Linked DNA regions of Starkeya sp. ORNL1. The protein of the gene in region 1 interacts with the protein of each later gene in a pairwise test. Links are inferred from orthologs where the notes say so. Each region holds a gene or a part of one and is shown on either strand. Other genes may lie near its edges. The genes, in order: secD and pheT.

Evidence for each region.
Region 2: the proteins of secD (region 1) and pheT interact in binary tests that used the Escherichia coli proteins (3 or more experiments, as listed by UniProt). The link is inferred for Starkeya sp. ORNL1 from one-to-one orthologs.

The regions. Positions count from the first base shown.
Region 1 is NZ_CP048834.1:438,320-453,660, forward strand. The notes cover bases 3,764-6,712. They hold secD (protein translocase subunit SecD), read left to right. Parts: upstream 3,764-4,413; coding sequence 4,414-6,012; downstream 6,013-6,712. Other genes in these bases: yajC (preprotein translocase subunit YajC), read left to right, coding at 3,923-4,261; secF (protein translocase subunit SecF), read left to right, coding at 6,030-6,712. Also shown: 5'/3'-nucleotidase SurE, read left to right, coding at 1-369; G3545_RS02085 (protein-L-isoaspartate(D-aspartate) O-methyltransferase), read left to right, coding at 529-1,200; G3545_RS02090 (M23 family metallopeptidase), read left to right, coding at 1,497-2,720; G3545_RS02095 (ATP-binding protein), read right to left, coding at 2,831-3,736; more of secF, read left to right, coding at 6,713-6,989; G3545_RS02115 (Mth938-like domain-containing protein), read left to right, coding at 7,004-7,381; G3545_RS02120 (phytoene/squalene synthase family protein), read left to right, coding at 7,529-8,374; G3545_RS02125 (peptidoglycan-binding domain 1 protein), read left to right, coding at 8,451-9,248; G3545_RS02130 (serine/threonine protein kinase), read right to left, coding at 9,259-10,314; methylenetetrahydrofolate--tRNA-(uracil(54)-C(5))-methyltransferase (FADH(2)-oxidizing) TrmFO, read right to left, coding at 10,311-11,741; G3545_RS02140 (DUF1127 domain-containing protein), read right to left, coding at 11,849-12,013; G3545_RS02145 (O-acetylhomoserine aminocarboxypropyltransferase), read right to left, coding at 12,412-13,707; G3545_RS02150 (CoA-binding protein), read right to left, coding at 13,943-14,386; G3545_RS02155 (hypothetical protein), read right to left, coding at 14,383-15,219. UniProt on the Escherichia coli protein: Part of the Sec protein translocase complex. Interacts with the SecYEG preprotein conducting channel. SecDF uses the proton motive force (PMF) to complete protein translocation after the ATP-dependent function of SecA.
Region 2 is NZ_CP048834.1:2,507,487-2,521,839, forward strand. What follows is about bases 11,318-14,353. They hold pheT (phenylalanine--tRNA ligase subunit beta), read right to left. Parts: upstream 14,022-14,353; coding sequence 11,613-14,021; downstream 11,318-11,612. Other genes in these bases: G3545_RS12135 (FAD-dependent oxidoreductase), read left to right, coding at 11,318-11,474; pheS (phenylalanine--tRNA ligase subunit alpha), read right to left, coding at 14,041-14,353. Also shown: ilvC (ketol-acid reductoisomerase), read right to left, coding at 1-955; ilvN (acetolactate synthase small subunit), read right to left, coding at 1,043-1,558; G3545_RS12090 (acetolactate synthase 3 large subunit), read right to left, coding at 1,709-3,469; dapB (4-hydroxy-tetrahydrodipicolinate reductase), read left to right, coding at 3,902-4,717; G3545_RS12100 (2,3-bisphosphoglycerate-dependent phosphoglycerate mutase), read left to right, coding at 4,771-5,394; G3545_RS12105 (GNAT family N-acetyltransferase), read left to right, coding at 5,405-5,920; G3545_RS12110 (bifunctional helix-turn-helix domain-containing protein/methylated-DNA--[protein]-cysteine S-methyltransferase), read right to left, coding at 6,051-6,932; G3545_RS12115 (DUF2244 domain-containing protein), read right to left, coding at 7,063-7,626; nth (endonuclease III), read left to right, coding at 7,706-8,410; G3545_RS12125 (sulfate transporter family protein), read right to left, coding at 8,367-9,083; G3545_RS12130 (VOC family protein), read right to left, coding at 9,480-9,902; more of G3545_RS12135, read left to right, coding at 10,071-11,317.

The DNA.
Region 1 (15,341 bases):
AGGAGCGCCCCGCCCTACACCGTCGCCGAGCATTTCGGCCCCGGCGTGATCCGCACCTTGCTGGAGGAGGGGCTGCCGCCCGGCATCCTGGTCAATATCAACTTCCCCAACCGGCCGGTCGACCAGGTCGCCGGCGTTGCGGTGACCGCGCAGGGCACGCGCAACCAGGACCTGTTGCGCATCGACCAGCGCAATGACGGGCGCGGCAATCCCTATTACTGGATCGCCTTCGAGAAGCGTCGGTTCGAGACGGTGAACGGCTCCGACCTGCATGCCCTCGACCAGGGCCGCATCTCTGTGACACCGCTACGGCTCGACATGACCGACGAGCCGATGATGACGAAGCTGGCCCAGCGCTTCGGAAGGTAGCGCTTGGCTTGAGCCTCCTTCGAGGCTCGGACATTGCCCGAGCACCTCCTACGTCGTCCTGAGGTGCGAGCGTCAGCGAGCCTCGAAGGATGTTGCAGCAGAGCACCTCTATTCGCTGGCATCGCCGGCCGCAGAGATTAACTATAAGGCCGATCCGTAATGCGAGTGACCTTCGTGCCCGATCCCGAGGCGGACGATGCGCTGGAGCGTGCCGAGCTGTTGCTGACGTTGCGCAAGCGCGGCATACGCGATCCGCTGCTGATGCGCGCCTTTGAACAGGTGCCGCGCGAACGCTTCGTCGATCCTGCCTGCCGCTCGCTGGCCTGGGTCGACCAGGCGCTACCGATCTCCTGCGGCCAGACCATCAGCCAGCCGGCGGTGGTGGCGCTGATGACCGAGGCGCTCGACCTCAAGCCGTCGCATTCAGTGCTGGAGATCGGTACCGGCAGCGGCTACCACGCCGCCATCCTCGGCCAGATCGCCGAGCGGGTTGTGACGCTGGAGCGCTTCCGCACCCTGGCGCAGGCTGCGGCGGAGCGGCTGAGGCGGCTCGGCTATACCAATATCGAGGTGGTCGTGGCCGATGGCTCGGCCGGCTACGCGCCGCGCGCGCCCTATGACCGGATCATCATCACGGCCGCAGTGAATGAGGTGCCGCCCGCGCTGTTCGACCAGTTGCGGCAGGGTGGGGTGCTGGTCGCCCCGGTGGGTCCGCCACAGGACACGCAGATGCTCACCCGCTTCGCGCTCACCGCCGACGGCATCGTCAAGCGCGAGATGGTGCCGGTGCGCTTCGTGCCGCTGCTGAAGGGCGTGGCGCAGGTGCTGTGAGGGCAGGGCGCTCGGTTTGAGCATCCTTCGAGGTTCGCTTCGCTCACGCCTCAGGATGACGTGGTTTTTAGAGCGACCTCATCCTGAGGTGCCGGCCAACGGCCGGCCTCGAAGGATGCTGAAGCCGAGCGACCCGCCTCCGTCGACTCACGTCGCGACTGTGTCTTTTTCGCAACCGTCAATCCGCAAGTCGCCGCGAATCCGCCCGAATCTTTTCCCGCCGCTGCGTCGTTTAAACCCGTGTTTACCTATACGCCCCCTTAATGCGGACGTGTGTAGCGTTCGGGTGTGGTGCGATGCGTAGCTTTCCAATGTCGGGTTCGGCGCCCTTGGTGCGGCTTGCCGCAGTAGCCCTTCTGGCCGGTACGGCCGCCGCGTGCAGCGCCGATACCAACCGGTTCAGTGATCCCAATTCCAACCCGTTCGCCGCCAGCGACCGCATGGCTCCGGCCTATACCGGCTCGGTGGGCTCGGCGCCGACCGCGGCGGTGCAGAGCGCGCCGATGAGCGCTCCGGGCGGCTACCAGCCGGCTCCGTCCTACGGCGCGCCGGCGCAGATCTCTCCGCAGGGCGGCCAGCCGTATGGCGGCTCGCCCTATGGCGCGGCAGCCCCGGCGGCTCCGGCTTCCTACGCTTCCAATCCGCCGCCGGCGGCGCAGCCGATCTACGGCGCCCGCCCGCAGACCTTGTCTGCGCCCCATGCATCCGCCGCCCCCGCGCGGACGCCCGTGGCCTCGGCCGGCGGCGGCACTCATGTGGTGACGTCCGGCGAGAGCCTGACCTCCATCGCCCGTCTCTATGGCGTGCCGCGCACGACGCTCGCCCAGACCAACAAGATGGACGTCAACGGCTCGGTCCGCATCGGCCAGCGCATCACCATCCCGGGTTCCGGCTCGCTGGCGGCGAATGCTGCCAAGCCGGCAGCAACGACGGCTGCTCCTGCCGCGCACGTGGCTGCCAAGCCTGCCACGACCGCTCCGGTGGTGGCTGCAGCTCCGGCCAAGCCGAAGCCGGGCGACAACAAGGCGGTGGGGCAGGTCGCAGCGGCCGGCGCCGCCGACAAGAATGCCCAGCTCATCGCCGCGGTGAAGCCGGCGGAGCCCGCCGAAGACGCGGTGAAGGATGACGACAAGCAGGCCGGCATGCAGTTCCGCTGGCCGGTGCGTGGTCGCATCATCTCCGGCTTCGGCCCGAAGCCGGGCGGCCAGCAGAATGAAGGCATCAATGTCTCGGTGCCGGAAGGCACGTCGGTCAAGGCCGCCGAGGACGGCGTCGTCGCCTATGCCGGCAATGAGCTGAAGGGCTACGGCAATCTCGTGCTCATCAAGCACGCCGACGGCTGGGTGACGGCTTATGCCCACAACAGCGAGATCGACGTGAAGAAGGGCGAGACGGTGAAGCGCGGCCAAACCATCGCCAAGGCCGGCCAGACCGGCTCGGTGACCTCGCCGCAGGTGCATTTCGAGATCCGCAAGGGCTCGCAGCCGGTCGATCCGAGCTCCCACCTCGCCGGGCTCTGAGCCGAACGAGGATTAAAAAAGAAAGGGCTCGGAACACCGAGCCCTTTTTCGTCAGTGCCTTGTGGCGCTGGCGAGTGGACACCGGCGCGACGTCTGGACCTTGGCGCCGGTCACTGCGGGGCGGCCGGCTTCTCCGTCAGGGCCACGCCGAGCCGCCCCGCCACATCCTGCACATATTGGAACGCGGTGCGGCCCGAGCGCGCGCCACGCGTGGTCGCCCATTCCAGCGCCTCGCGGCGCAGTTCGTCGGCATCGATCCGGATGCCGAAATGCGCGATATAGCCGTTCACCATCGCCAGATATTCGTCCTGGCTGCATTTGTGGAAGCCGAGCCACAGGCCGAAACGATCTGAAAGGGAGACCTTTTCCTCCACCGCTTCGCCGGGATTGATGGCGGTCGAGCGCTCATTTTCCATCATGTCGCGCGGCAGCAAATGCCGGCGGTTCGACGTGGCGTAGAAGATGACGTTCTCCGGCCGCCCTTCGATGCCGCCTTCCAGCACCGCCTTCAGCGACTTGTAGGAGGTGTCGTCGGCGTCGAAGGAGAGGTCGTCGCAGAACACGATGAAGCGGAAGGCCGAAGGGCGCATCAGCGCCATCAGGGCCGGCAGGGTCTCGATGTCCTCGCGGTGGATTTCCACCAGCTTGAGCGGTGCCTTGCCGTCCTTGCCGAGGTCGGCGTTGACCGCCGCATGGGCGGCCTTGACCAGCGAGCTCTTGCCCATGCCGCGCGCGCCCCACAGTAGGGCGTTGTTGGCGGGCAGGCCGCGGGCGAAGCGGGTGGTGTTGTCCACCAGCACGTCGCGGGTGCGGTCGATGCCCTTCAACAGCTCCATGTCGACCCGGTTGACCTTCGCTACCGGCTCCGGGCGGCCGGAATCGGCGTGCCAGACAAACGCATCGGCGGCGGCTAAGTCGACATTCGCCGCGCGCGGCGGGGCGAGACGGTCGAGCGCGTCGGCGATACGGACGAGCAGAAGGCTGAGATCGGCGGCATCCGGGGAAGCGGTGGTCATGTGAGGCTCCTTGCCGGCCGGGAGATACCGGGCGCGGCGTTTGCCTGCAAGTGAAGGCGCCATCTTCCGTAACGTGATCTGTCCGGCTTTATCTGCGTTTGCAAACCGCAGGCGCGTCAGTATAGTCCGCGCCGCTTCGCCGGGCGGTTCGCGCCCGTCACGTATTTCGACGGACAAGGGACTTCCATGTTCATTACGCCCGCCTATGCGCAGGCCGCCGGCCCGGACGCCACCAGTTTCATCACGTCCATCATTCCCTTCGTGCTGATCTTCGTGATCATGTATTTCCTGATCCTGCGTCCGCAGCAGCGCAAGGTGAAGGCGCACGGGGAGATGGTGAAGGGGGTCCGCCGCGGCGACACCGTCGTCACCTCGGGTGGCCTCATCGGCAAGGTGTCGCGCGTCATCGACGACAATGAGATCGAACTTCAGCTCGCGGACAATGTGAAGATCCGCCAGCTCCGTTCGATGATCTCGGACGTGCGCGCCAAGGGTGAGCCGGCCAAGGACGAAGGCGCGGCCTGACGCATTGGCGGCGCCTGAGAGCATATTCCGCAAAAGTTGAATGACCCTTGCGACAAGAATATGCTCTAGCTTATTGAATCTAGAGCACTTTCTTATCGTTCGGATTGCCATCCGAACGATAAGGGCAAAAGCGCCGCCCCGGAAAGACGTACATGCTTTATTTTTCCCGATGGAAGGCTCTGGCGATCGCCGCGGTTTGCGCGATCATCTGCCTCATGGCGGTGCCGAGCCTGCTGGCGCCCGCGCATTTTGCCGAGCTGCCGGGCTTCCTGCAGCGCAAGATCGTGCTCGGTCTCGATCTCCAGGGCGGCTCCTACATCGTGCTGCAGGTCAGCGCCGACGATGTGCGCAAAGGCCGGCTGGAGACGCTTCGCGACGACGCCCGCCGTCTGCTGCGCGATGCCCGCGTCGGCTATAGCGGCCTCGCCATCCAGGGCAATGCGGTGGTGGTGACGATCCGCGACGGCCAGGATTCCTCGGCCGCCTTCACCAAGCTGCGCGAACTGGCGCAGCCGATCGGTGGGGTGATGTCCGGTGCCGGGCAGCTCGACACCGACGTCACCCAGAGCGGCAACACCATCACGCTGGCGCCGACCTCTGCCGGTGTCCAGTCGCGCACCATCCAGGCGGTGTCGCAGTCGATCGAGATCATTCGCAAGCGTATCGACCAGCTCGGCACCACCGAGCCCTCGATCCAGCGCCAGGGCGCTGACCGCATCCAGGTGCAGGTGCCGGGCTTGCAGGACCCCTCGCGCCTGAAGGCGCTGCTCGGCCAGACCGCGCAACTCGCCTTCCGCATGGTCGACAGCACCATGAGCGCGCAGCAGGCGCAGCAGACGCGCCCGCCTGCTGGTTCCGAAGTGCTGATGTCGCAGGACAATCCGCCGACGCCCTATCTGATCGAGCAGCGCGTGCTGGTCGCAGGCCAGGATCTCGTCGATGCCCAGCCCGGCTTCGATTCCAACACCCGCGAGCCGGTCGTCAATTTCCGCTTCAACACCAATGGCGCACGTCGCTTTGCCGAGGCGACGCAGGCCAATGTCGGGCGGCCCTTCGCGATCGTGCTCGACAACCATGTGATCTCGGCGCCGGTGATCCGCGAGCCGATCACCGGCGGCTCCGGCCAGATCAGCGGCAATTTCACTGTGCAGCAGGCCAACGACCTCGCCATCCTGCTGCGCGCCGGTGCCTTGCCGGTGCCGCTGCAGGTGGTGGAAGAGCGCACCGTCGGTCCCGGCCTCGGTGCCGATTCGATCGCGGCGGGCATGCTGGCTTCCTATGTCGGCGCCGCCCTGGTCGCCGCCTTCATGATCGCCACCTACGGCCTGTTCGGCGTCATTGCGGTGTTCGCGGTGGCGGTGAACGTCGGCATGATCCTCGGCCTGCTCGCCATGCTCGGCGCCACGCTCACCTTGCCCGGCATCGCCGGCATCGTGCTCACCGTCGGCATCGCGGTGGATTCGAACGTGCTGATCTATGAGCGCATCCGCGAGGAAGCCCGTGCCGGACGCTCGGCGATCTCTGCCATCGACCACGGCTTCACCCGGGCGCTGGCCACCATCCTCGATTCGAACATCACCACCTTCATCGCGGCGGCGGTGCTGTTCTATATCGGCTCGGGTCCGGTGCGCGGCTTCGCCATCACCTTCGGCATCGGCATCATCACCACGGTGTTCACTGCCTTCACGCTGACGCGCCTCATGGTCGCGATGTGGGTGCGCTGGAAGCGCCCGCAGCACGTACCGATCTGACAAGGGCGGAGAGAAAAATGCGCTTGCTCCGCATCGTACCGGACGACACAAATTTCGACTTCATGCGCTTCCGGCGCATCTCGTTTCCGATCTCGGCGGTGCTTTCCATCGTCGCGCTGGTCGCCTTCCTGACGTTCGGCCTGAATTTCGGCATCGATTTCAAGGGCGGCACGCTGCTCGAGGTGCGCTGGCCGAACAACACGCTGAACATCTCCGATGTCCGCTCCAAGCTCGAGAACCTGAACCTCGGCGAGGTACAGATCCAGGAGATCGGCAATGACGGCGAGGTGCTGATCCGCGTCGCCCAGCAGCCCGGCGGCGAGCAGGCGCAGCAGGCCGTGGTCGGCAAGGTGCGCGCCACGCTCGGCGACCAGGTGGAGTATCGCCGCGTCGAGGTGGTGGGGCCGCGCGTCTCGCAGGAGCTGCTCAGCTACGGCATCATCGGCCTGATGCTCGCCGTGGTGGCGATCCTGATCTATCTGTGGTTCCGCTTCGAATGGCAGTTCGCGCTCGGCGCCTCGATCGCCAACTTCCACGATATCGTGCTGACCATCGGCTTCATGTCGATCTTCCAGATCGACTTCGACCTGACCAGCGTCGCCGCGCTATTGACCATCCTCGGCTACTCGCTGAACGACACCATCGTCATCTATGACCGCATCCGCGAAATGTTGCGGCGCTACAAGAAGATGCCGACGGACGAGCTGCTGAACCATTCGGTGAACTCGACGCTGTCGCGCTCGGTCATCACCCATGTCACCGTCACGCTGGCGCTGCTTGCCCTGGTGCTGTTCGGCGGGCGGGCGATCCACTCCTTCTCGGTGGTCATGATGTTCGGCGTGGTGCTGGTCGGCACCTACACCTCCATCTTCATCGCCTCGCCGCTTCTGATCTATCTCGGCGTGACGACGCGCACGATGGAGGCCAAGGCCGACGTGAAGGGGCCGAACCCCAAGGCGGAGCGGGCGACGACCTGATCGCCCGAATTCCCATGGCCACTCCTGACGCCCATCTGCCGCGACAGGTGCCGATCGAAGGCTATGGCCACGGCTTCTTCCATTTCGCCGGTATGGCCTCGGAAGGTTCGATCCTCGCGCTGCCCTCCGGCATCCATGGCTGGGCGCCCCGCACCACGGCGGAGATCGACGCTGCCGCGCTTTCCCTGGTGTTCGCAGAGGCGAGGGCGCTGGAACTGCTGATTATCGGCACCGGCACCGACCCCTGGGCGATCTCCGACGCCCTGCGCTGGCGACTGCGCGATGCCGGCCTCTCCGTCGACGCCATGCCGACCCGTGCCGCCGCCTCGACCTACAATGTGCTGCTGGGCGAGGGCCGGCTGGTGGCGGCGGCGCTGCTGGCATTGCCGTAGCAGTGACGTGGCATCGCTTGAGTATCCTTCGAGGCTCGCCTTTGGCTCGCACCTCAGGATGACGTTGCTTATAGAACCACGTCATCCTGAGGTGCTCGCGCAGCGAGCCTCGAAGGATGCTGAAGCCGAACACGATTCAACGGACCCATGACCGATCCCACCGCCATCGCGCACGTCACCGAGCTGGTCCGCACGCTCGATCGCGACCGCTATGTCGCCGACCTGTTCGCCCCGGCGGAGCGGCGCGACGCGTTGTTCGCGCTGCATGCGTTCAACATCGAAGTGTCGCGGGTACGCGAAGCCATCACCAATCCGATGGCCGGCGAGGTGCGCCTGCAATGGTGGAGCGACGCGCTGATCGGCGAGGCGCGCGGCGACGTTGCTGCCAATCCGGTGGCGGCGGCGCTGCTCGATGCCATCACCACCTATCATTTGCCGAAAGAGGCGCTGTTCGCACTGGTCGATGCCCGCATCTTCGATCTCTATGACGATCCGATGCCGAACGTGAACGATCTCGAAGGCTATGCCGGCGAGACCTCCTCAGCTCTCATCCGGCTGGCAACGCTGGTGCTGACCGGCGCCACCGACAAGGCCTCCGCCGAGGCGGCCGGCCATGCCGGCGTCGCCTATGCGGTGACCGGCCTGCTGCGCGCCTTCCCGCTGCATGCAAGGCGCGGCCAATGCTTCGTGCCGCTGGATCTGCTGAAAGCCCATGGCGTCGGCCGGGAGGAGGCGGTGTCCGGCACCGTCACGCCGGGCCTGCGCGCCGCGCTTGCCGACATGCTCAACCTGGCTCGCCGGCATTATGAGCAGGCGCAGGCGGCGCTGCGCGGGGTGGCACGCGAGAACCTGCCGGCCTTCCTGCCGCTCGCTCTGGTACCGGGCGATCTCGCGCGCATGGAGCGGCGCGAGCATGATCCCTTCGTCGCGGTGCCCTCGCTGCCGCCGCTGGCGCGGCTGTGGCGGCTGTGGCGGGCGTCGCGGAGTATCTGAGCCGGCCCTCAAAAGACGCTCGCCTAAGTGGCGGATTTGCGACATTCTCGTGAAGCCAGCAACGGGGGGCCGTGTCATGGCGATACCGGATGGATGGGTACAAGCCGCCGTCGCGATCACGCCGGGATTCGAGGTGAAGGGGGATCCTTATCTCGGGGTCTCGGGCGACTTCGACGGCATGGGGATCTCCTGCGGCGCGCTGCAATGGAATATCGGGCAGAACTCGCTGCAGCCCATGGTGAAGGCCGCCGGCAAGACGGCGGTGCTCGGCGCCATGCCCACTTTCGGTGCTGCGATGTGGGAGGCGTGCAATTCCCCGATCTCGCGCGGCCTCTCCATCGTGCGCAGCTGGCAGAACGGTTCGGCGCTGAAGCCCAAGGCCAAGGCGGAACTGCGCGCGCTCATGGACACCGCCAAGATGCGCGCCCAGCAGGACGCCAAGATTGGCCGAGTGGCGCAGACCGCGATGGATCAGGCCAAGGCCTGGAACAAGAATGTCGAGCCCGGCAAACGGCTGTTCTGCTGGTTCTTCGATCTGGTGACGCAGAATGGCGGACTCGACGGGCTATCCCGCAAGGAAGTGACCGATTTCATCGCGGCGACCGGGCCGCAGCGCACCGACGACCTGATCTGCGACTTCCTGAAATCCCAGCGGGGCAATAGCGGCCATGTGCGCGACGCCCGCAAAAATGCCGACGCCTGGCGCAACAAGGCGGACGGCGACAAGCTGGAGATCCTCGCCATGAGCTATCTGCGCTCCAAGACCGCTTCGAGCGCCTGGCGCCATGTCGTGCTCAATCGAAAAGGCACGATCGCCATGGGCGACGGCTGGGTGAATTCCGGCGCGTGGGACTTTTCGCGCTTCGGCTTGTAAAAGCGCACCGTCAGATCCCGCGCCGCAGGCGGTCGGTGAGGTTCAGCCGTCCGCGCACAATCGGCTCCAGCGCCGCGGCCTCGGCGTCGGACTTCGGCAAGAGCGCCATCTGATCGATCTGGTTGAGCGCGACGAGGCGCAGCAAGTCGTCGCGCACGGTGCCGTCCGCACTGCGTGGCAGGGCGGCGACGACCTGGATGTGCTCGGGCGGAAGCTGGCCGGGCAGTCGACCCGCCACATGAGCGTGCAGCGCCTCGGCGGTGACCGCCGGGTCCGCCTCCACGAAGGCATAGAGGCCGAAACTGCCGCCGGCGGTGGGGAAATCGGTGATGTGCACGTCCCGTACGCCCGCGAACCCGGCGATCTCGGGGGCGATGCGCGGGCCTTCCTGCATGGCGCGCGGGCCGCGGCCCTCGGTGTCCTGATAGGACAGCAGGCGGCGGGTGACGAAGATGTAGAGCTTCTTGCCGGTCGCCATCCACACCCGGTTGAAGACGCTCTTGCGGGCGAGAATCCTCTTCTCGCGCGGCGTCAGCGCCTCGGGGCAATAGCTGCGCTTGTGCTTGAGGAGGTGGCGGATGTCTTCATAGGCGGCGATGCGGAACAGCTTCGAGCGGCCCCGGAAGCAGACCGCGAGCTGGAAATCCATCAGCACCGCCGAGCCGTCCGCCGCGCGCAGCCAGTTCTGCTGCTTGGCGAGGTCGTTATGGGCGATGTTGCGGCGGTGCACTTCGCGCAGGCCCGCCCGCGCCGAGCGGAACCAGGCCAGGTCGCCATGGGGACGGGCCAGCTGCAGCGGCACCCCGTCGACGAAGCCGCGGACCAGATAGCCTTCGGCCAGTTCATAGACCGGCACGGTGTGGCCGGACCCCTCGGCGCGGCGCAACGCCCTGGCCTCGCGCCGGGCGAAGCTGCGGGCGAGCGGCTTCACCCACCATTTCACGTCGTCATAGCGCCGGCGCACCGCCGGATGCTCACCCGTGGCATCGCGCCAGATGCCGCGCTCGATGGTGCTGAAGATGTCGCGCTTCAGCACCGAATCCAGGATGAACGCACCTGATGTCACGCGGCGGCCTCGTGCGGAACGCCGGCGATATTGGTCGCATAGGCATCCATATCGCGCAGCGCGCGGCGCGCCATTTCCTGCTTCTTGGCGACCGTCTTGGAGTTGCCGCGCAGGCGATTGCCTTCGGCATCGCGGGTCGGCACCGCGTCGAGCGGCGGGAACAGGCCGAAATTGATGTTCATGGGCTGGAAGGAACGCGGACCCGCTTCCACAGTCTCGATATGTCCACCGGTGATGTGGCCGAGCAGTGCGCCATGCGCTGTGGTCGATGGCGGCGGAGTGAGCGCCTCGCCGCGACGCTCGGCAGCGGCGAACAGGCCGGCGAGCAGGCCCATCGACGCACTCTCCACATAGCCCTCGCAGCCGGTGATCTGGCCGGCGAAGCGCAGTCGCGGCTCGGCTTTCAGGCGCAGAGTGCCGTCGAGCAGCTTCGGCGAATTGAGATAAGTGTTGCGGTGCAGGCCGCCTAGCCGGGCGAACTCGGCATTCTCCAGTCCCGGGATCATGCGGAAAATGCGCACCTGTTCGGCATGGCGGGCCTTGGTCTGGAAGCCGACAATGTTGAACAGCGTGCCCAGCGCGTTGTCCTGCCGTAGCTGGACGATGGCGTGCGACTTCACGTCCGGCGAGCGCGGATTGGTCAGGCCGACCGGCTTCATCGGGCCGTAGCGCAGCGTCTCGGGCCCGCGCGAGGCCATCACCTCGATCGGCAGGCAGCCGTCGAAATAAGGCGTGGCGGCTTCGAATTCGCGGAACGGCACGGTGTCGCTGGCGATCAGGGCGGCAACGAAGGCCTCGTACTGCGCCTTGTCCATCGGGCAATTGATGTAGTCGGCGCCGGTGCCGCCCGGTCCCGGCTTGTCGTAGCGCGACTGGAACCAGGCGATGTCCATATTGATCGAATCGAAATGCACGATCGGCGCGATGGCATCGAAAAAGGCGAGCGCGGTCTCATCGGTGCGGGCGCGGACGGCCTCGGCGAGCGCGGGCGAGGTGAGGGGGCCGGTGGCCACGATCACGCTGTCCCAGTCCTCCGGCGGCAGGCCGGCGACCTCGCCGCGGGCGATCTCGATCAGCGGGGAAGCTTCGAGCGCGGCGGTCACCGCCTGCGAGAAGCCGTCGCGATCCACGGCCAATGCGCCACCGGCGGGCAATTGGTGGCGATCGGCGCAGCTCATGATCAGGGAGCCGAGCCGGCGCATCTCGGCGTGCAGCACGCCGACTGCATTCGACGTCGAATCATCGGAGCGGAAGGAATTGGAGCAGACCAACTCGGCGAGCCCGTCGGTCTTGTGGGCGTCGGTGCCGCGTTCGGGCCGCATCTCGTGCAGCACCACAGGCACGCTGCGCCGGGCGAGCTGCCAGGCCGCTTCCGAGCCCGCAAGCCCCCCACCGATCACATGAACCGGGCGCATCGTTGCTGTCATTCCGCTCCGTCCGAATATTGGAGGGGCCTGTTAGCACGGAATGAAGCCGGCCAAAACAAAACGGCCCCGGAAAGCCGGGGCCGTTTTGGTCTTATTTGCAGGTCCGTTCAGGCCGCGGAAGCGGCGGCCCGGCGGGCGACGTTGGCGATCTCGCTGCGCGACACGTTGATGTCGGCCAGCGTGCGATCGTCCAGCACCGAAAGCTCGATCATCGTGCGGCGGTAAGCCTGCCAGCGACGGATCTGCTTGGCGATAAAGCCGAAGAGCAGCATGGTTCATTCTCCTATCAGACAGCGGGGGTGACGGCCGGTTCGGCTGCACACTCGCTAAGCATGTTGCTGCCTATATATTCGACACCCTGCTCATCCGGTAGCTGGCATGTGGCATTCCAGCCCTGCATGCTGCGCATGCGAAGTTCATATTCCATTCACTTTCTGAGACGTTTGCCACGGTCCGGCCGCATCCAGGATGGTGCGCTGCGGAAGATATTTCCGGTTTGCCGTCATTCCGGTCCAATGGCCGTCATCCCGGACGGCCGCAGGCCGATCCGGGATCGTGGGCAGGACTGGGTGCCTCTCGTCGCACAATCCCGGTTCTCCGGTTTCGCCTCCGGCGGGATGACGTCGATAGCGATGTCGAGGATACAAATGGTGATGGCGTCGAAAGCGCGCTACGCCGCTGCCAGCGCCTGCTCCAGGTCGGCGATGATGTCCGCCACATCCTCCAGCCCGACCGAGAGCCGCACCACGTCCGGCCCGGCGCCGGCGAGCGTCTTCTGCTCGTCGGAAAGCTGGCGGTGCGTGGTCGAGGCCGGGTGGATGATCAGCGAGCGGGTGTCTCCGATATTAGCGAGGTGGGAGAACAGCTTGACGTTCGACACCACCGCCACGCCGGCCTCATAGCCGCCGGCCAGACCAAAGGTGAAGACGCCGCCGGCGCCCTTCGGCGCATAGCGCTTGGCGAGGTTGTGGTACCGGTCGCCGGCAAGGCCCGGATAGCTCACCCAGTCCACTTTCGGATGCGCCGCCAGATATTCGGCAACCGCCAGCGCATTGTCGCAATGGCGCTGGATGCGCAGCGGCAGCGTCTCGATGCCGGTGAGAATCAGGAAGGCGTTGAAGGGCGCGAGCGCCGGCCCGAGATCGCGCAGTCCGAGCACGCGGGCAGCAATGGCGAAGGCGAAATTGCCGAAGGTCTCGCCAAGCACGACGCCCTGATACTCGGGGCGCGGCTGTGACAGGAACGGATAGCGGCCATCGCGCATCCAGTTGAAGGTGCCGCAATCGACGATCACGCCGCCGATGGAATTGCCGTGGCCGCCAAGATACTTGGTCGCTGAATGGATGATGATGTCAGCGCCGTGCTCGATCGGGCGCATGAGGTAGGGCGTCGCCAGCGTGTTGTCGACGATAAGCGGCACGCCGGCGCGCTTCGCCACCTTCGAGATCGCGGCGATGTCGGTGACGATGCCGCCCGGATTGGCGATCGATTCGACGAAGATCGCCTTGGTGCGCGGCGAGACGGCGCGCTCGAAGGAGGCAATGTCGTCGGAATCGGCCCACACCACATTCCAGCCGAAGCTCTTGAAGGCGTGGTTGAACTGGTTGATCGAGCCGCCATAGAGCGTGCGCGCGGCAATGAATTCGTCGCCCGGTGCCAGCAGGGTCTGGAAGGTGATGAGCTGCGCGGCATGGCCGGAGCCGACGGCGAGCGCCGCGGTGCCGCCTTCCAGCGCGGCGACGCGCTCCTCCAGCACGCCATTGGTCGGGTTGCCGATGCGGCTGTAGATATTGCCGAACGCCTGCAGCCCGAACAGTGCCGCGGCATGGTCGACATCGTCGAACACAAAGGAGGTGGTCTGGTAGATCGGTGTCACCCGGGCCTTGGTGGTCGGGTCGGGCTGCGCGCCGGCATGGATGGCGAGCGTGGCAAAGCCGGGGGTATGGGCGTCGGCGCTGTCGGTCATAGGCGTCTCCTGTGGCGTTTCGCAGGCCCTCGGCGCCAGTGTCGCGCGCCGGCCGGAAAAAACGCAATATCGTTGTGTGAGAGAAATTAATCGCGTGATTTGTGCGTGGAATTAGTTGCCGCGGTCATTTGTCCGCCGTCGGCGGTGTCTCCAGTCAGGCCCGCCGGCACGCTATCCGTGCAAATATGAATGCGAGCCGACTGATGCAGCGGCGCGCCTCAAGAGTGAAATGGGTTCAGGCGCCGATTGGCTTCAGCCCGAGCCGGGGAATCTCGATCGCCGGGCAGCGGTCCATGATGACGGCGACACCGGCGGCCTCCGCGGTCGCGGCTGCCGAATCGTCGCGCACGCCGAGCTGGCCCCAGATCAGCTTCGGCCTGGGGGCCATGGCCAGCGCCTCAGTAACGACCCCCGGCAGATAGATCGGGGCGCGGAACACATCGATCATGTCGATCGGCTCGGGGATATCGGCGAGCCGGGCATAGGTCGGCAGTCCGGCAATGTCGCGGCCGGCCTGTCCGGGATTGACCGCGAACACCTTGTAGCCCCTGCCGGCGAGATAGCGCGCCACGCCGTGGCTCGGCCGTGCCGGATTGGGACTCGCCCCAACCACGGCGATGGTACGGACCCGCTCCAGCCAGCCGACGATGAAGGCGTCGTCATAGTGGTCGTGGTTCATCGGGTCGTTATCGTTGTCAGGGTCGGCACCACCACGGCGGAAAGCGACCATTTCGCCTCTTCGCCCTTGCCGGATTTGGCGAAGCACAAACGCGTCGCCTCGAAGGACAAGGTGCGGTCGCCCTTGGCAAAGCCACGCTTGCCGTTCGGCAGCGCCACGGCATACCAGTCGCGCTGGCCGTCCTTGCCCTCGACCGCCCCCTCGATGAAGGGCACCACGGCGCCCTGCTTCAAGGTCGCGGCAGTGGCGGCGGCACGGTCCGGCTGCTCGAGGAAGGGGGTCTCCTCGGCGAGGAAGACCAGGTTGTCCGGCACCTCGTCGGCGGCCTCGGCGATGGCGAGCACCTGGCCACGATCGAAGCGCGGCTCGGCCGGGGCGCAGAAGGCGCCGGGCACCTGGCGCGAGCGGCTGACCGAGCCCTTGCCCAGCGCATCCGAGACCGTCATCAGGATCAGGCCATCGAGCATCTTGCGGTTCGGCTCCGCATCGCCGGTGGCGAGCAGGCCCACCGCCTTGTCCAGCCGCTCGGGGCCGGCAATGGCGGGCTCCAGCTTCAGCGGCTTCTGCGCTCCTGCCGGCGGGAAGCCGATCGGCGGGGTGATGATGGCGAGGTCGGCAGCGGCGGCGTCGCGGATGACGGCGACGTTCTTCGCGGTGGCGGCGGCGCGGAGCTGGTCGAGCAGCGCGACGAGGCCGGGATCGTCCGCGCCCTTGAGGTCGTAGCTGATGATCGCCGGCTTGTAGCGGCGCAGCGGCCGATCCTGCGCGCCGGCTGCCACGCACATCGAACAAACCACGCCGATCGTGCCGAGCACGCCGACGGTCCACCGCATTGGACGCATTATCCACCCCGGAATCGCAAAGTTCCGGGCGGCATGAACCACCCGGTTTCGCTGTGCAACATAGGCAGGCATGGCGCCGTGCGGAAGTATCGAGCCTCACCGTCCGGATAAAT
Region 2 (14,353 bases), 2.1 Mb from region 1 along the record:
TGTTCTCCAGCATCCAGTCGCGGGTGAACTTGCCGCCCTGGATGTCGGCGAGGACGCGCTTCATCTCGGCCTTGGTCTCGGCGGTGATGATGCGCGGGCCGGTGACGTACTCGCCATATTCCGCGGTGTTGGAGATCGAGTAGTTCATGTTGGCGATGCCGCCCTCATAGAAGAGGTCGACGATCAGCTTCACTTCGTGCAGGCACTCGAAATAGGCCATCTCCGGGGCGTAGCCGGCTTCCACCAGCGTCTCGAAGCCGGCGCGGATCAGCTCGACAAGGCCGCCGCAGAGCACGACCTGCTCGCCGAACAGGTCGGTCTCGCACTCTTCCTTGAAGCTGGTCTCGATGATGCCGGCGCGGCCGCCGCCGATCGCGGAGGCGTAGGAGAGGCCGAGATCATGGGCGTTGCCCGAGGCGTCCTGGTGGATGGCGATCAGGCTCGGCACGCCGCCGCCCTTCAGGTACTCGCCGCGTACGGTGTGGCCGGGGCCCTTGGGGGCGACCATCAGCACGTCGAGGTCTTTGCGCGGCTCGATCAGGTTGAAGTGAACGTTCAGGCCGTGCGCGAACAGCAGCGCAGCGCCTTCCTTCATGTTGTCGGCGAGGCTCTCGCGATAGATGTCGGCCTGGAGCTCGTCCGGGGTGAGCATCATCACCACGTCGGCCCATTTGGCGGCTTCCGCCGGCGGCATCACCTTGAAGCCCTCGGCCTCGGCCTTCTTGGCCGACGCGGAACCGGGACGCAGCCCGATCGCGACGTCCTTAACGCCACTGTCGCGCATGTTGAGCGCATGGGCGTGACCCTGGCTGCCATAGCCGATAACGGCAACCTTCTTACCCTTGATCAGGTTGAGGTCGGCGTCGCGATCGTAATAAACGCGCATGTACTTGTCCCTTTTGACCTTGGCGGCGACCTTCGAGGCAGCCTTATTCCGGTTGGGTTCCCGCGCCACGTCCCGCGTGCGGTTGGCGTCGCGAAGCTTCTAGGTTTGTCCGCGCCACGGCACAAGACCGGACGCAGCCGGCTTACATCCCTTCGTTCACATGCCCTCGGGGCCGCGGCCGATGGCGGCGACGCCGGTGCGCGAGACCTCGACGAGGCCGAGCGGGGCAAGCAGCGAGACGAACTGGTCGATCTTGTCCGGCTTGCCGGTGATCTCGAACACGAAGCTCTCTAGCGTGGTGTCCACCGTGCGGGCACGGAAACTGTCGGCGATCAGCAGCGCCTCGCGCCGGCTCTCGCCGGAGCCGCGCACCTTGATCAGCGCCAGCTCGCGCTCCAGCGCCTTGCCGGAGACGGTGAGGTCGATGACGCGATGCACCGGCACCAGGCGGTCGAGCTGGCTCTTGATCTGCTCGATGATCATCGGCGCACCGGTGGTGACGATGGTGATGCGCGAGCGATGCGACTCGTGGCTGACCTCGGAAACCGTGAGGCTGTCGATGTTGTAGCCGCGGCCGGAAAACAGGCCGACGATGCGGGCGAGAACGCCCGGCTCGTTGTCGACGAGCATTGAAAGGGTGTGCCGTTCGGCGGGTTCGTTATTCGGGGGCATGGGAAACTCGATGAGGCGGAAAATACTGGCCGAAGGATCGGTTCTTCTGCTCCGTCATCCTCGGCCTTGTGCCGAGGATCTCGATTGCTGACAGCGCATCAGAGGCCGAGATGGCCGGGACAAGCCCGGCCATGACGTCGTGGATGCGGCTCACACCAGCATCTTGCCTTCCTCGCTGATGGCCTCGTCCAGCGCCTCGGCATTGTCCGGCAGGATCATCTCGTTGTGCGGCTTGCCCGAGGGGATCATCGGCAGGCAATTCTCGGTCTTGTCGACCAGGCAGTCGAACAGCACCGGCCGGTTGACGTTCAGCATTTCCTGGATCGCCCCGTCGAGGTCGCCGGGGCGGTGGCAGCGCAGGCCGACGCCGCCATAGGCTTCCGCCAGCTTCACGAAATCGGGCAGCGATTCCGAATAGGAATGCGAGTAGCGCCCGCCATGCAACAGGTCCTGCCACTGCCGGACCATGCCCATATATTCGTTGTTCAGGATGAAGATCTTGACCGGCAAATTGAACTGCAGCGCGGTCGAGAGCTCCTGAAGGCACATCTGGATCGAGGCCTCGCCGGCAATGTCGATGACAAGGCTTTCCGGATGCGCCACCTGCACACCGATCGCCGCCGGCAGGCCATAGCCCATGGTCCCGAGCCCGCCGGAGGTCATCCAGCGGTTCGGCTCCTCGAAGTGGAAGTGCTGCGCCGCCCACATCTGGTGCTGGCCGACTTCGGTGGTGATGTAGACGTCCTTGTCCTTCACCGCCTCATAAAGCCGCTGGACCGCGAATTGCGGCTTGATGATGTCCTGCGAATTCTGGAACGACAGCGACTTGCGGGCGCGCCAGCGGTCGATCTGGCCCCACCAGGAGGCGATGGCGCGGCGATCCGGCTCGGCCTTGGTGGCGCGCCAGAGCGTGAGGATGTCCTCCAGCACATGGGCGACATCGCCGATGATCGGCACGTCGATCTTGACGTTCTTGTTGATCGAGGACGGATCGATATCGATGTGGATCTTCTTCGAGCCCGGCGAGAACGCATCGAGGCGGCCGGTGATGCGATCATCGAAGCGCGCGCCGACGCACAGCATGACGTCGCAGTCGTGCATCGCCATGTTGGCCTCATAGGTGCCATGCATGCCGAGCATACCGAGCCACTGCTTGTCGGAGGCCGGATAGGCGCCGAGGCCCATCAGCGTCGAGGTCACCGGATAGCCGGCGAGGCGCGCGAACTCGCGCAGCAGCTGGCTGGCGCGCGGGCCGGAATTGATGACGCCGCCGCCGGTATAGAGGATCGGGCGCTTGGCTTTGGCCAGCAATTCGACCGCGGCGCGCACCTTCTCCGGATCGCCGTTGAGGCGCGGCTGGTAGGTTTTGTGCTGGATGTTCTCGGGGCCGACATAGATGCCCTTGGCGAACTGCACATCCTTCGGAATGTCGACGACGACCGGGCCGGGACGCCCGTTCTGCGCGACATAGAAGGCCTCGTGGAGCACCCGCGCCAGGTCGTTGATGTCGCGGACCAGGTAATTGTGCTTGGTGCAGGGCCGGGTGATGCCGACCGTGTCGCACTCCTGGAAGGCATCCGAGCCGATCAGGTGCGTCGGCACCTGGCCGGTGATGCAGACCAGCGGGATCGAGTCCAGCAGCGCGTCGGTGAGGCCGGTCACCGCATTGGTGGCGCCGGGGCCGGAGGTCACGAGCACGACGCCGACCTTGCCGGAGGAGCGCGCATAGCCTTCCGCCATGTGCACCGCGCCCTGCTCGTGGCGCACCAATACGTGGCGCACCTGGTTCTGGTGGAACATCGCGTCATAGATCGGCAGCACCGCGCCGCCGGGATAGCCGAACATGTGTTCGACGCCCTGATCGATCAGGGCCTGCATCACCATTTCGGCGCCGGTCATTTCGCGCATCATGGCCTTTTTCCTCGTTACGCCTTCAGGTTTTCTCTGGTCCGGAAAATCAAAAGGCCCCGTCAGGGGCCCTCTTTCGCGCGTCACCTCGTTTACGGAACCGCCCCTCAGGCGAGTTCCGCGGCGACGCGCCGTCCTACGAGAATAAGCGAAATAATCTTGCGCATTGCCGCGCCGCTCCTTCGTAAAGTTGCGCGACCTCTACAGGCGTAGCGGGCGCGCGTCAAGCTATGTGCCTGAGATTGGGCAGAGTGTCGAACAATCAAGCACTTTTCGTGGCGTCCCGCCCCCGCTATACCGCATTGCACATTGGATCATGATGCCGAAAAGTGCGAAGTGGTTTTCGGCCGCCATCATGTTCCGGCCTGTTGGTAATCGACCATTTTTCATGAGTTCGGACCACCCGAATTCATCCTGGTCGTAGGGAGCGCAAGCATGTCGCAAATGCGGCTGGTGATCGTCGGCGCGGGCGGGCGCATGGGGCGCACCCTGATCCGCGCCGTCGCCGAGGCGCCCGATCTCGCACTGGCCGGGGCGATCGAGCCGCAGGGCAGCGCGCTCCTCGGCCAGGATGCCGGTGCCCTGGCCGGCCTGCCGCCGCTCGGCGTCACCGTCACCGACGACGCGCTGCCGTTGTTCGCCGCGGCCGAAGGCGTGATCGACTTTACCGTGCCGGCAGCCTCGCTCGGCTTCGCCGCGCTCGCCGCGCAGGCCCGCATCGCCCATGTCATCGGCACCACCGGCTTCACGCCGGAGGACGAGGCCAAGGTGGAGGCGGCGGCCCGTCACGCCACCATCGTCAAATCCGGCAATATGAGCCTCGGCGTCAATCTGCTAGCCGCGCTGGTCAAGCGGGTGGCGGCGACGCTCGACGACAGCTTCGACATCGAGATTGTCGAGATGCACCACAACCGCAAGATCGACGCTCCTTCCGGCACCGCGCTGCTGCTCGGCGAGGCGGCGGCGCGCGGGCGTGGCGTCGAGATCGGCACGCAGGGCGTGTTCGCCCGGCACGGCGTCACCGGCGCGCGCAAGGCCGGCGATATCGGCTTTGCCGCGCTGCGGGGCGGCACCGTGGTCGGCGAGCACAATGTGATCTTTGCCGGCCCGGCCGAGCGCATCGAGCTGGCGCACAAGGCCGAGGACCGCATGATCTTCGCCCGCGGCGCGCTCGCCGCGGCCCGCTGGGCCCGCGGACGCAAGCCCGGGCTGTATTCCATGGCCGACGTGCTCGGTCTTCACGACATTTGAGAGACCTATCCGCCGACTTGTCCGATGATGCAGCCCCGACCGGAGAATGCCCGATGCCAGACCGCCTTCTCGTGCTCGTCCGCCACGGCCAGAGTGAGTGGAACCTCAAGAACCTGTTCACCGGCTGGCGCGACCCCGATCTGACGCCGGTCGGCATCGACGAGGCGATCGCCGCCGGCAAGCGGCTGCGCGCCGAGGGCTATAGCTTCAATGTCGCCTTCACCTCGAACCTGTCGCGCGCCCAGAAGACGCTCGACCTCATGCTCGAGCAGATGGGCGAGACCAACATCCCGATCATCTGCGACGAAGCGCTGAACGAGCGCGACTATGGCGACCTCTCCGGCCTCAACAAGGACGAGGCCCGCGTCAAATGGGGCGAGGAGCAGGTGCATCTCTGGCGCCGGTCCTATGACGTGCCGCCGCCCGGCGGCGAAAGCCTGCGCGATACGGTGGCGCGCACCCTGCCCTATTACGTCAAGGAGATCCTGCCCCGCGTGCTGAATGGCGAGCGGGTGCTGGTGGCAGCCCACGGCAACTCGCTGCGCGCCCTCATCATGGTGCTGGAGAAGCTGTCCCCGCAGGGCATCATGAAGCGCGAGCTCGCGACCGGCGTGCCGGTGATCTATCACCTCAACCCGGATTCCACCGTGGCCGAGAAGCTCGACCTCGCGGCCTGAGGCTTTCTCCATGGTGGACATCATCCGCCTCGACGGCCCGGCGGCGCGGGACGCCGTTCCCGCGCTCACCGACGTGCTGATCGATTGCGTCGAGGGCGGTGCCTCGGTCAGCTTCATGTGGCCGCTGGCGCGCGAGAAGGCCGAGGCCTTCTGGCACGGCGTCGCCGATGGCGTCGCCCGCGGCGACCGGGTGCTGCTGGTGGCGCGCGCGGATGGCGAGATCGTCGGCACGGTGCAGATGGTTTTTGCCGGGCCGGAGAACCAGCCGCATCGCGGCGATATCGCCAAGATGCTGGTGAAGCGCACGGCAAGGCGCACGGGCCTCGGCGCGGCGCTGATGGACGCCGCCGAGCGGGCGGCACGCGAGGCCGGCCTGACGCTCTTGATCCTCGATACCACGTCGGGACTTGCCGCCGACCGGCTCTATCGCCGGCTCGGCTGGGTGCCGTTCGGCGAAGTGCCCGGCCACGCGCTGATGCCGGACGGGGCGTCCTCGGACACGACGTTCTTCTACAAAGCGCTGTAGCACGCACTCGTGAGCATCCTTCGAGGCCCGGCTTTGCCGGGCGCCTCAGGATGAGGTTCATCAATAAAGAACAACCTCATCCTGAGGTGCTCGCGCAGCGAGCCTCGAAGGATGTTCACGCAGAGCGCGCTCAGATCCCCCCGACGCAGCCCGCTTCCCAGCCGAGTATCGCCCGCTTGCGGGTGAGGCCCCAATGATAGCCGGTGAGATCGCCGTTCTTGCCGAGCACGCGATGGCACGGCACCACGAAGCTCATCGGGTTCTTGCCCACCGCGGCGCCGACCGCGCGCGCCGCCTTGGGCGAGCACACATGGCCGGCAATGTCGGAATAGGTGGTGGCCTTGCCCATCGGGATGCGCATCAGCGTCTCCCATACCCGCACCTCGAAATCGGTGCCGATGAAGACGATCCGTAGCGGATCGTCCGGGCGCCAGGTGGTGGTGTCGAAGATGCGCGCCGCATAGGGGCCGGTGGCGATCGGGTCCTCGACATAGAGCGCGTTTGGCCAGCGTTTGCGCATGTCGGCAAGCGCGGCATCCTCCTCGCCCTCGTCGGCGAAGGCGAGGCCGCAGAGGCCGCGCGGCGAGACCATGGCGAGCGCGGTGCCGAACGGCGAGGGATGGAAGCCCCAGCGGATGACGAGGCCGGCGGCGCCGGTCTTCCATTCGCCGGGCGAGAGCGACTCGTGCACCACGAACAGATCGTGCAGCCGCCCCGGGCCGGACAGGCCCAGCTCATAGGCGGCATCGAGCACATTGTCGCTTTCCGAGAGCACGCGTCGCGCGGCATCGAGCGTCACCGCCTGAAGGAAATCCTTCGGGGTGAGCCCGCACCAGCGGCGGAACAGGTCGGTAAGGGTGCGCGGCGTCACGCCGGCGGCGCGGGCAATGAGCTCCACCTCCGGCTGGTCGCGGAAATTGCGGTTCACGAATTCCACGGCCCGGCGCACCACCTCATAGTCGGCAGATGCGATGTGGAGCGGGTAGGCTTGATCGAAATTCGGGGCGAGCACGGCATGATCCTCCTGCTGCTTGCCCCATGTGACCATCTGGCGACGATGGGGGCCACCCGATTCCGCCCGAGTGCCGAACCCGGTCATGGCGCGCCCCTCATATGGTGCTGCGCGGCACGCCGCGCGCCCTTCAAATAGTACTGCGCGGCACGCCGCGCTTCGCCTCGGCGAGCGCGCCGGTGAGGCCGCTCGCCAGTTCCTCGCGCTGCTGCTGGTGCAGGAAGGAGCCGACTTCGGTGCCGATGCCGCGCGAGCGCAGCGTCAGCCGCTCTATGCCGAACTCCTCATGGCGCTGGGCCTCCAGCCGGGTCCAGAGCGGGTTCATCGCGGTCTCGTCCTCATCGCCATTGGCCGCCACCTTGCGCACGGTGAGCAGGCTCGGCGTCACGGTGATCTCCTCCCGCGCCTTGGCGTCGCGGAAATTCACCCGGAAGGCGAGATAGATCAGCAGCACGTCGATCCCGAACATGCCGAACACCGGCCAGGCTCCCATCATCAGGAAGGCCATGCCGCAGATGAAGCTGACGCCGCTGACCAGCAGCATCACGATGGTGAAGCCCTTGCGATTCAGCGAGCGGTAGGGCGTCAACGTCGCCGCATAGAGCATCGGCTCGGCAGTCGCCGGCTCTAGGCTTGCCGCCGGACGGGGCGGCAAGGTCGGCAGATGCGAGCGCGGGCCTCTGGCGATGGTCATCGCCCGTCATTATACGTCAAACATGGCCAGACGCGCGAAGGATTCGACCGCCGCGGTGCCCGCGAGCGCGGAGGTGGTGATGCGCGCGCGCCGGCGCGCCGTGGCCAATGCGGCGGCCGCCGAGCGTGGGCGCACCATCAAGCGCTGGTCGAGAAAGGAAGTGGTCGAGGCCTTCACCCGCTTCGAGGCGGCCAATCCCGAACCCAAGGGCGAACTGGAGCACGCCGACCCGTTCACCTTGCTGGTCGCAGTGGTGCTCTCGGCGCAGGCGACGGATGCCGGCGTCAACAAGGCAACGCGCGGCCTGTTTGCCGCGGCGCCGACGCCCGGGGCGATGGTCGCGCTCGGCGAAGAAGGCGTCTCGAAACATATTCGCACCCTCGGCCTCTTTCGCGGCAAGGCGAAGAATGTGGTCGAGCTGTCGCGTCTGCTCATCGCGAAGCATGGCGGGCAAGTGCCCAGGGACCGCGAGGCGCTGGAAGCGTTGCCCGGGGTCGGGCGCAAGACGGCGAACGTCGTGCTCAACATCGCCTTCGGCGAGCCGACCATCGCGGTCGACACCCATCTGTTCCGGGTGGCCAATCGCACCGGGCTGGCGCCGGGCAAGAACCCACTCGAGGTCGAACTGGGGCTGCTGAAGACGATTCCCCCTCGCTTCAAGCTGCACGCCCATCACTGGCTGATCCTGCACGGGCGCTATGTCTGCAAGGCGCTCCGTCCGGACTGCCCGGGTTGCCTGATCAACGATCTGTGCCGATGGCCGGAGAAGACCGTGCCGCGCTAGGGACCGCGCGGGCACCGAGCGGCGCCAGCCGCTTGTGCAGCCGCACCATGAAGATGGTGGCGAACACCGGGGTGACGAGGTTCAGGATCGGCACCGACACCACCAGCGCGATGATCAGTCCGGCGAGGAAGATCGTCACCGAATGGCGCCGGCGCAGCGCCGCGGCTTCTTCCTCGCTGCGGTAGCGCATCGCCGCGAGCTGGAAATATTCGCGGCCGAGCAGATAGCCGTTGGCCACATAGAACACGATGAGGTTCACGCCCGGCACCAGCAGCAACAGCAGCGCGACGATGTTCACCAGCAGCGTGACGCCGAAGAAGCGGATGCTGAGCCAGATGGAGCGCGCGACGGGCAGCGGCTTGCCTTCCGGCTCGTGCGGGAAATCGGTGCGCTCCACCTGCGCGGCGACATCGTCGAGGAACAGGCCGGCGATCAGCGAGGTGACCGGCGGCACCAGGAACACGCCGCCGACGATGAGGCCGAGCGCGGCGACGATGTCGATCAGCGTCTCCGCCCAGCCCCAGCTGAGATTGACGAAATGTGCCAGCGCAGTCTGCGCTATGATGCCGAGCACGATGACCAGCCCGATGGCGAGCCCGACCGAGCGCAGCAGCACGCGGCGATATTCCGGCGTGAAGGTCTGGGTGAAGGCGGTGACGGCAGCATGGAGCATGTCGGTTTCCCGGCGCGAGGTCGCTCCTAGGTAAGCGGGAGTGGGGCGCGGCTCAAGCGGGAGGGGTGTTCAGAGGCGAGCATCCTTCGAGGCCGCCTGCGGCGGCACCTCAGGATGAGGTCGCACTTTCAGATCAACCTCATCCTGAGGTGCGAGCGTAGCGATCCTCGAAGGATGCTGACACCGAGCGACTTCTCCGCCCCCAAACAGCAGCAAAAACAAGCGTTAACGATTTGTTAACCATAATGTTGCCACGCCACGCCCTCCCCTTGCCACGGTTCGACCATCTAAGCCGCTGAAATGAATCATGATTCGTTCCTAAAGAACGAATCATGAATCAAAACATCGACTTGAGTCGTTGTGGAGGATTTGTGACAGACCGGCTTTTTCAGGCTGTCACGGCCCGAATGTCACCCGACCCTCGGCATCGATAGCAAAGCCGGGGTTCCAGGCGATCTCCCAGGCATGGTCGTCGGGATCGGCGACATAGCCGCGGAAACCGCCATGCGACGGGGCGTCGGCAGGCCGCAATATGCGCCCGCCGGCCGCGGCCAGGCGCCGCATCAGCGGGTCGACCTCGACCTCGCTGGCCACATTGTGCGCCAGCGCAAAGGCGCCGGGGGTCATGAGGCCCGGCCGGTTCATGTCCGCTTCCAGCGCAGTCCGCTGGAAAGTGCCCAGCACGAGGCCGTTCATCTGATAGAAGATGATCTCCTCATTCTGGAACACCGGCGCCCATTCGAAGCCCTCGACATAGAAGCGGCGCGAGCGGGCGAGATCGGCGATGCCGAGGGTGATGACGGAAATCTGCTGTTGCATATGACACATCCCTTCGCTTGCCGACGCACCATGCGCCGGCACCAAGGGCGGGGGACTTGGTGCGAGATGCACCAGACAGAACATCGATCACGATGCGACCGGGCTAACCACACCGGTGCCGCCTTTTTCGCCGGCGACGAACATAGCGCCGGATGACGGGCGGGCAAGGTGCGTGCCGCCTTCGCCCGCGCCGCAGGCCGTGATAGCGTGCGCGCCGATCACGGTTACCGGCTGCGCATGACATCACCGACCCGCCTCTCCCGCCGCGCCTTCCTCGCGACTGCGTCAGCACTCGCCGCACCGGCCATCATCTCCCCCGCCTTCGCGCAGATCGCCGCGGATACCGACGTCGCCATCATCGGTGCCGGGGCGGCCGGCATTGCCGCGGCGCGGCGCGTGGCGGCGGCCGGGCGCAGCCACGTGCTGCTGGAGGCCGCGCCGCGCGCCGGCGGGCGGGCGCGCACCGACGAAGTGTTCGGCATGCCGTTCGATCTCGGCGCCAACCGCTTCTCCTCTTCCGAGGGGCTATTGGCGGCGGTCACCGATACCGGCGTCGAGACCACGGACGTGCCCTCCTCGCGACGGCTCTATATTGGCGACCGCGAGGCGAAGGAGAGCCAGTACGAGGCCTTCGCCGCCGCCATCGGCCGCACCGAGCGCGCCATCGCCGCCACCGCGGATGCCGGCCGCGACATCGCCGCCCGCGCGGCGCTGCCGGAATCCGGCGAATGGGGCGCCACCGTCGCCGCCGTGCTCGGCCCGCTCGGCTGCGGGCGCGACCTCGCCAATGTCTCCACGGTCGATCTCGCCCGGCGCGACGTGCCGCCGGATGACCTCTCGACGGCGCTCGGCGTCGGTTCGCTGCTGGAGCGCGTGGCCTCGCTGCTCAATCTGCGCACCAAGGCCCGGGTGGCGCGCGTCGACAATGCCGGGCGCTTCTCCACCATCACGCTGGATGGCGGCGCCGTGGTGCGGGCGCGCTCGGTGATCCTTGCCGTGCCGGCGGCAGTGATCGCGGCCGGCGCCATCCGGTTCAACCCGGCGCTGCCGGGGCGCTTTACCAATGCGCTGCTGGCCTATCCCGCCGGGCAGATGGAGCATGTCGGCTTCCTGCTGCCGAACAATCCGCTCGGCCTGTCGTCGGATGAGCTGGTGCATGTGAAAGCCGGCTCCTACCCGCCCGCGGCGCTCTATGGGCGGGTGAACGACACCGACCTGCATGTCGCGGTGTTCGGCGGGGCGCAGGCGAGCGAGATCGCCGGCAAAGGCGAGGCGGCCGCCGCCGCGCTCACCAGCGGCTTCCTGCGCGAGGCGTTCGGCGCGACCATCGGCGCCAATGTGACGAAGTTCGTCGCCTCGCGCTGGTCGACCGATCCGCTGATCCGCGGCGCCATGGCGGTGGGCGTGCCCGGAGAGGGCGCGCTACGCCGGCAATTCGCCGATCCGGTGGGACGGATGATCCTCGCCGGCGAGTATGTCAGCCCGGACAAATGGGGGACGCTGGCCGGCGCCTGGGCCACCGGCGAAGTCGCCGCCGAAAAGGCGATCACGATGGTGGGTGGGCCGGTTTAGGGCGTCCTGTTTCAGCATCCTTCGAGGCTCGCTGTGCGAGCACCTCAGGATGAGGTCGCATCTATAAGAACCACCTCATCCTGAGGTGCCCGGCAAGGCCGGGCCTCGAAGGATGCTGAAGCAGAGCGCGCGGATGGTTCACCCCCGCAGCGTCGCCCCGGTCTTCTTCACCACCTCGGCGACGATCTTGCCGGCCACCGCCTCGATCTCGACGTCGGTCAGCGTCTTCTCGCGCGGCTGCAGGGTAACAGTGAGCGCCACCGACTTCTTGTCGTCGTCGATGCCGACGCCCTCATAGACGTCGAACACGTTCACCGCGGCGATCAGCTTGCGGTCGACACCGGCGGCGGCCTTCACCATGTCGGCGGCGGCGACCCTACGCGGCACCACGAAGGCGAAATCGCGCTCCACCGGCTGGAAGGCGGAGAGCTCCAGCAGCGGCTTCACCTTTGTCGCCTTGGCCTTCGGCTCGGGGATGCGGTCGAGCACGATCTCGAAGCCGACCAGCGGGCCCTCGACATCGAGCGCTTCCAGCACCGCCGGGTGCAGCTCGCCGAAATGGCCGATGACGTTCGCGCCAAGCCGGAAGGTGCCGGAGCGGCCGGGATGAAACCAGGCCGGCGCGTCGGTCGAGATCTGGAGGTTGGCCACCGGGGCGCCGCAGGCGGCGAGCACGGCGGTCGCGTCCGCCTTGGCGTCGAACGCATCGACCGGCCCGGCCTTGCCCGACCAATGGCGCCCGGCCCCGCTCGGCTTCGCCGTGGCGCGGCGCAGGCCGGTAGCGACGATGAACTGATCCTGCGGGCGGTCACCCTTGAAGATCTGCCCGACCTCGAACAGCGCGGTGTCGTCATAGCCGCGATCGGCATTGGCCTGCGCGGCACGGGCGAGGCCCGGCAGCAGGCTCGGGCGCATGTCGGACAGGTCGGCCGCGATCGGGTTGGCGAGCGCCAGCTCCGGCGCGCCGCCGCCGAACAGCTCGGCCTGCGCCTTCGCCACGAAGGACCAGGTGACGGCCTCCACCAGCCCGCGGGCCGCCAGAGCGCGCTTGGCCTTGCGGGTGCGCAATTGCAGCGTGGTCAGGACGGGCTTGCGAGCATCGTCCGGGCGCGGGAACGGCGTCGCCGGCACACGGTCGAGACCGATGATGCGCACCACCTCCTCGACGAGATCGGCCTTGCCCTCGATATCGGCGCGCCAGGACGGCGGCGACACGTCAAGCGTGCCCGCGACACCGGAAACCGCAAAACCGAGCGCCGCGAGCGTGTCGATCTGCTCGCGGTCGGTCGCCTCCAGCCCGGTCAATTTGGCGGTGAGCGCCAGCGGGAACTCGATGATGCGCGAGGTATCCGGAATGGCGCCGGCCAGCTCGACCGTGGACGCTTCGCCGCCGCAGAGATCGAGGATCAGGCTGGTGGCGAGATCGAGGCCGGGCACGGTGAAGGCGGGATCGACGCCGCGCTCGAAGCGGAAGCGGGCATCGGAATTGATGCCGAGCTTGCGGCCGGTCTGGGCGATATTGATCGGCTCCCACAGCGCCGACTCGACCAGCACGTCGGTGGTGCCCTCGTCGCAGCCGGATTCCTCGCCGCCCATGATGCCGGCGAGCGATTCCACCGCGCGGTCATCCGAGATCACGCACATGGCCTCATCGAGCGCATAGGTCTTTCCGTCCAGCGCCAGCAGGCTCTCGCCGGCACGGGCGCGGCGCACGATGAGATCACCCGCCACCTTGGCGGCGTCGAACACGTGCAGCGGGCGCGAGCGGTCGAAGGTCAGCAGATTGGTGACGTCGACCAGCCTGTTGATGGGCCTGAGGCCGATGGCGCGCAGCTTGGCCTGCAGCCAGTCCGGCGACGGGCCGTTCTTCACGCCGCGGATCAGCCGCAGCGCGAAGGCCGGGCACGGCGCGCCGGGCTCGATCGTCACCTTCACCGGGCAGGGATAAGTGCCCGCGATGGGTTCGATCTCCGGCGTCTTCAGCGTGCCGAGGCCGGCGGCGGCGAGGTCGCGGGCGATGCCGGAGATGCCGAGGGCATCGGCGCGGTTCGGCGTCACCGCGATCTCCACCACCGGATCGCCGAGGCCGATCCATTCGGCGTAAGACACGCCCACCGGCGCATCGGCCGGCAGGTCGAGGATGCCGTCATGGTCCTCGGAGAGTTGGAGCTCGGCGGCCGAGCACAGCATGCCGCGGCTCTCGACGCCGCGAATGGTGCCGATGCCGAGCGTGATGTTCTTGCCTGGAATGAAGGTGCCGGGCGGCGAGAACACGCTCTTCATGCCGGTGCGCGCGTTCGGCGCGCCGCACACCACCTGCACCGGCTCGCCCTGGCCGGTATCCACCATGCAGACGCGCAGCTTGTCGGCGTTGGGGTGCTGCTCGGCGGAGACGACATAGGCGATGGAGAAGCCGCGCAGCTTCTCCGCCTTGTCCTCGACGCCCTCGACCTCGAGGCCGATGCGGTTCAGCGTCGCCAGCACCGCGTCGAGGGTGACGTCGTCGCCGTCGAGGTGCTCCTTGAGCCAGGAGAGGGTGAATTTCATCGTGTTGTCCTCTCCGCGATCAGTTCGACAGGCCGCCGGCCAGCGTCGGGAAGTCGAGCGGGCGGAAGCCGTAATGGGAGAGCCAGCGGACGTCGGCCTCGAAGAAGGCGCGCAGGTCCGGCATGCCGTATTTCAGCATGGCGATGCGGTCGATGCCCATGCCCCAGGCGAAGCCCTGATACTCGTCCGGGTCGAGCCCGCAATTGCGCAGCACGTTCGGATGCACCATGCCGCAGCCGAGGATCTCCAGCCAGTCATTGCCCTCGCCGAAGCGGATCTCGCCGGGGCGGGAGCGGTCGCACTGGATGTCGACCTCCATGGACGGCTCAGTG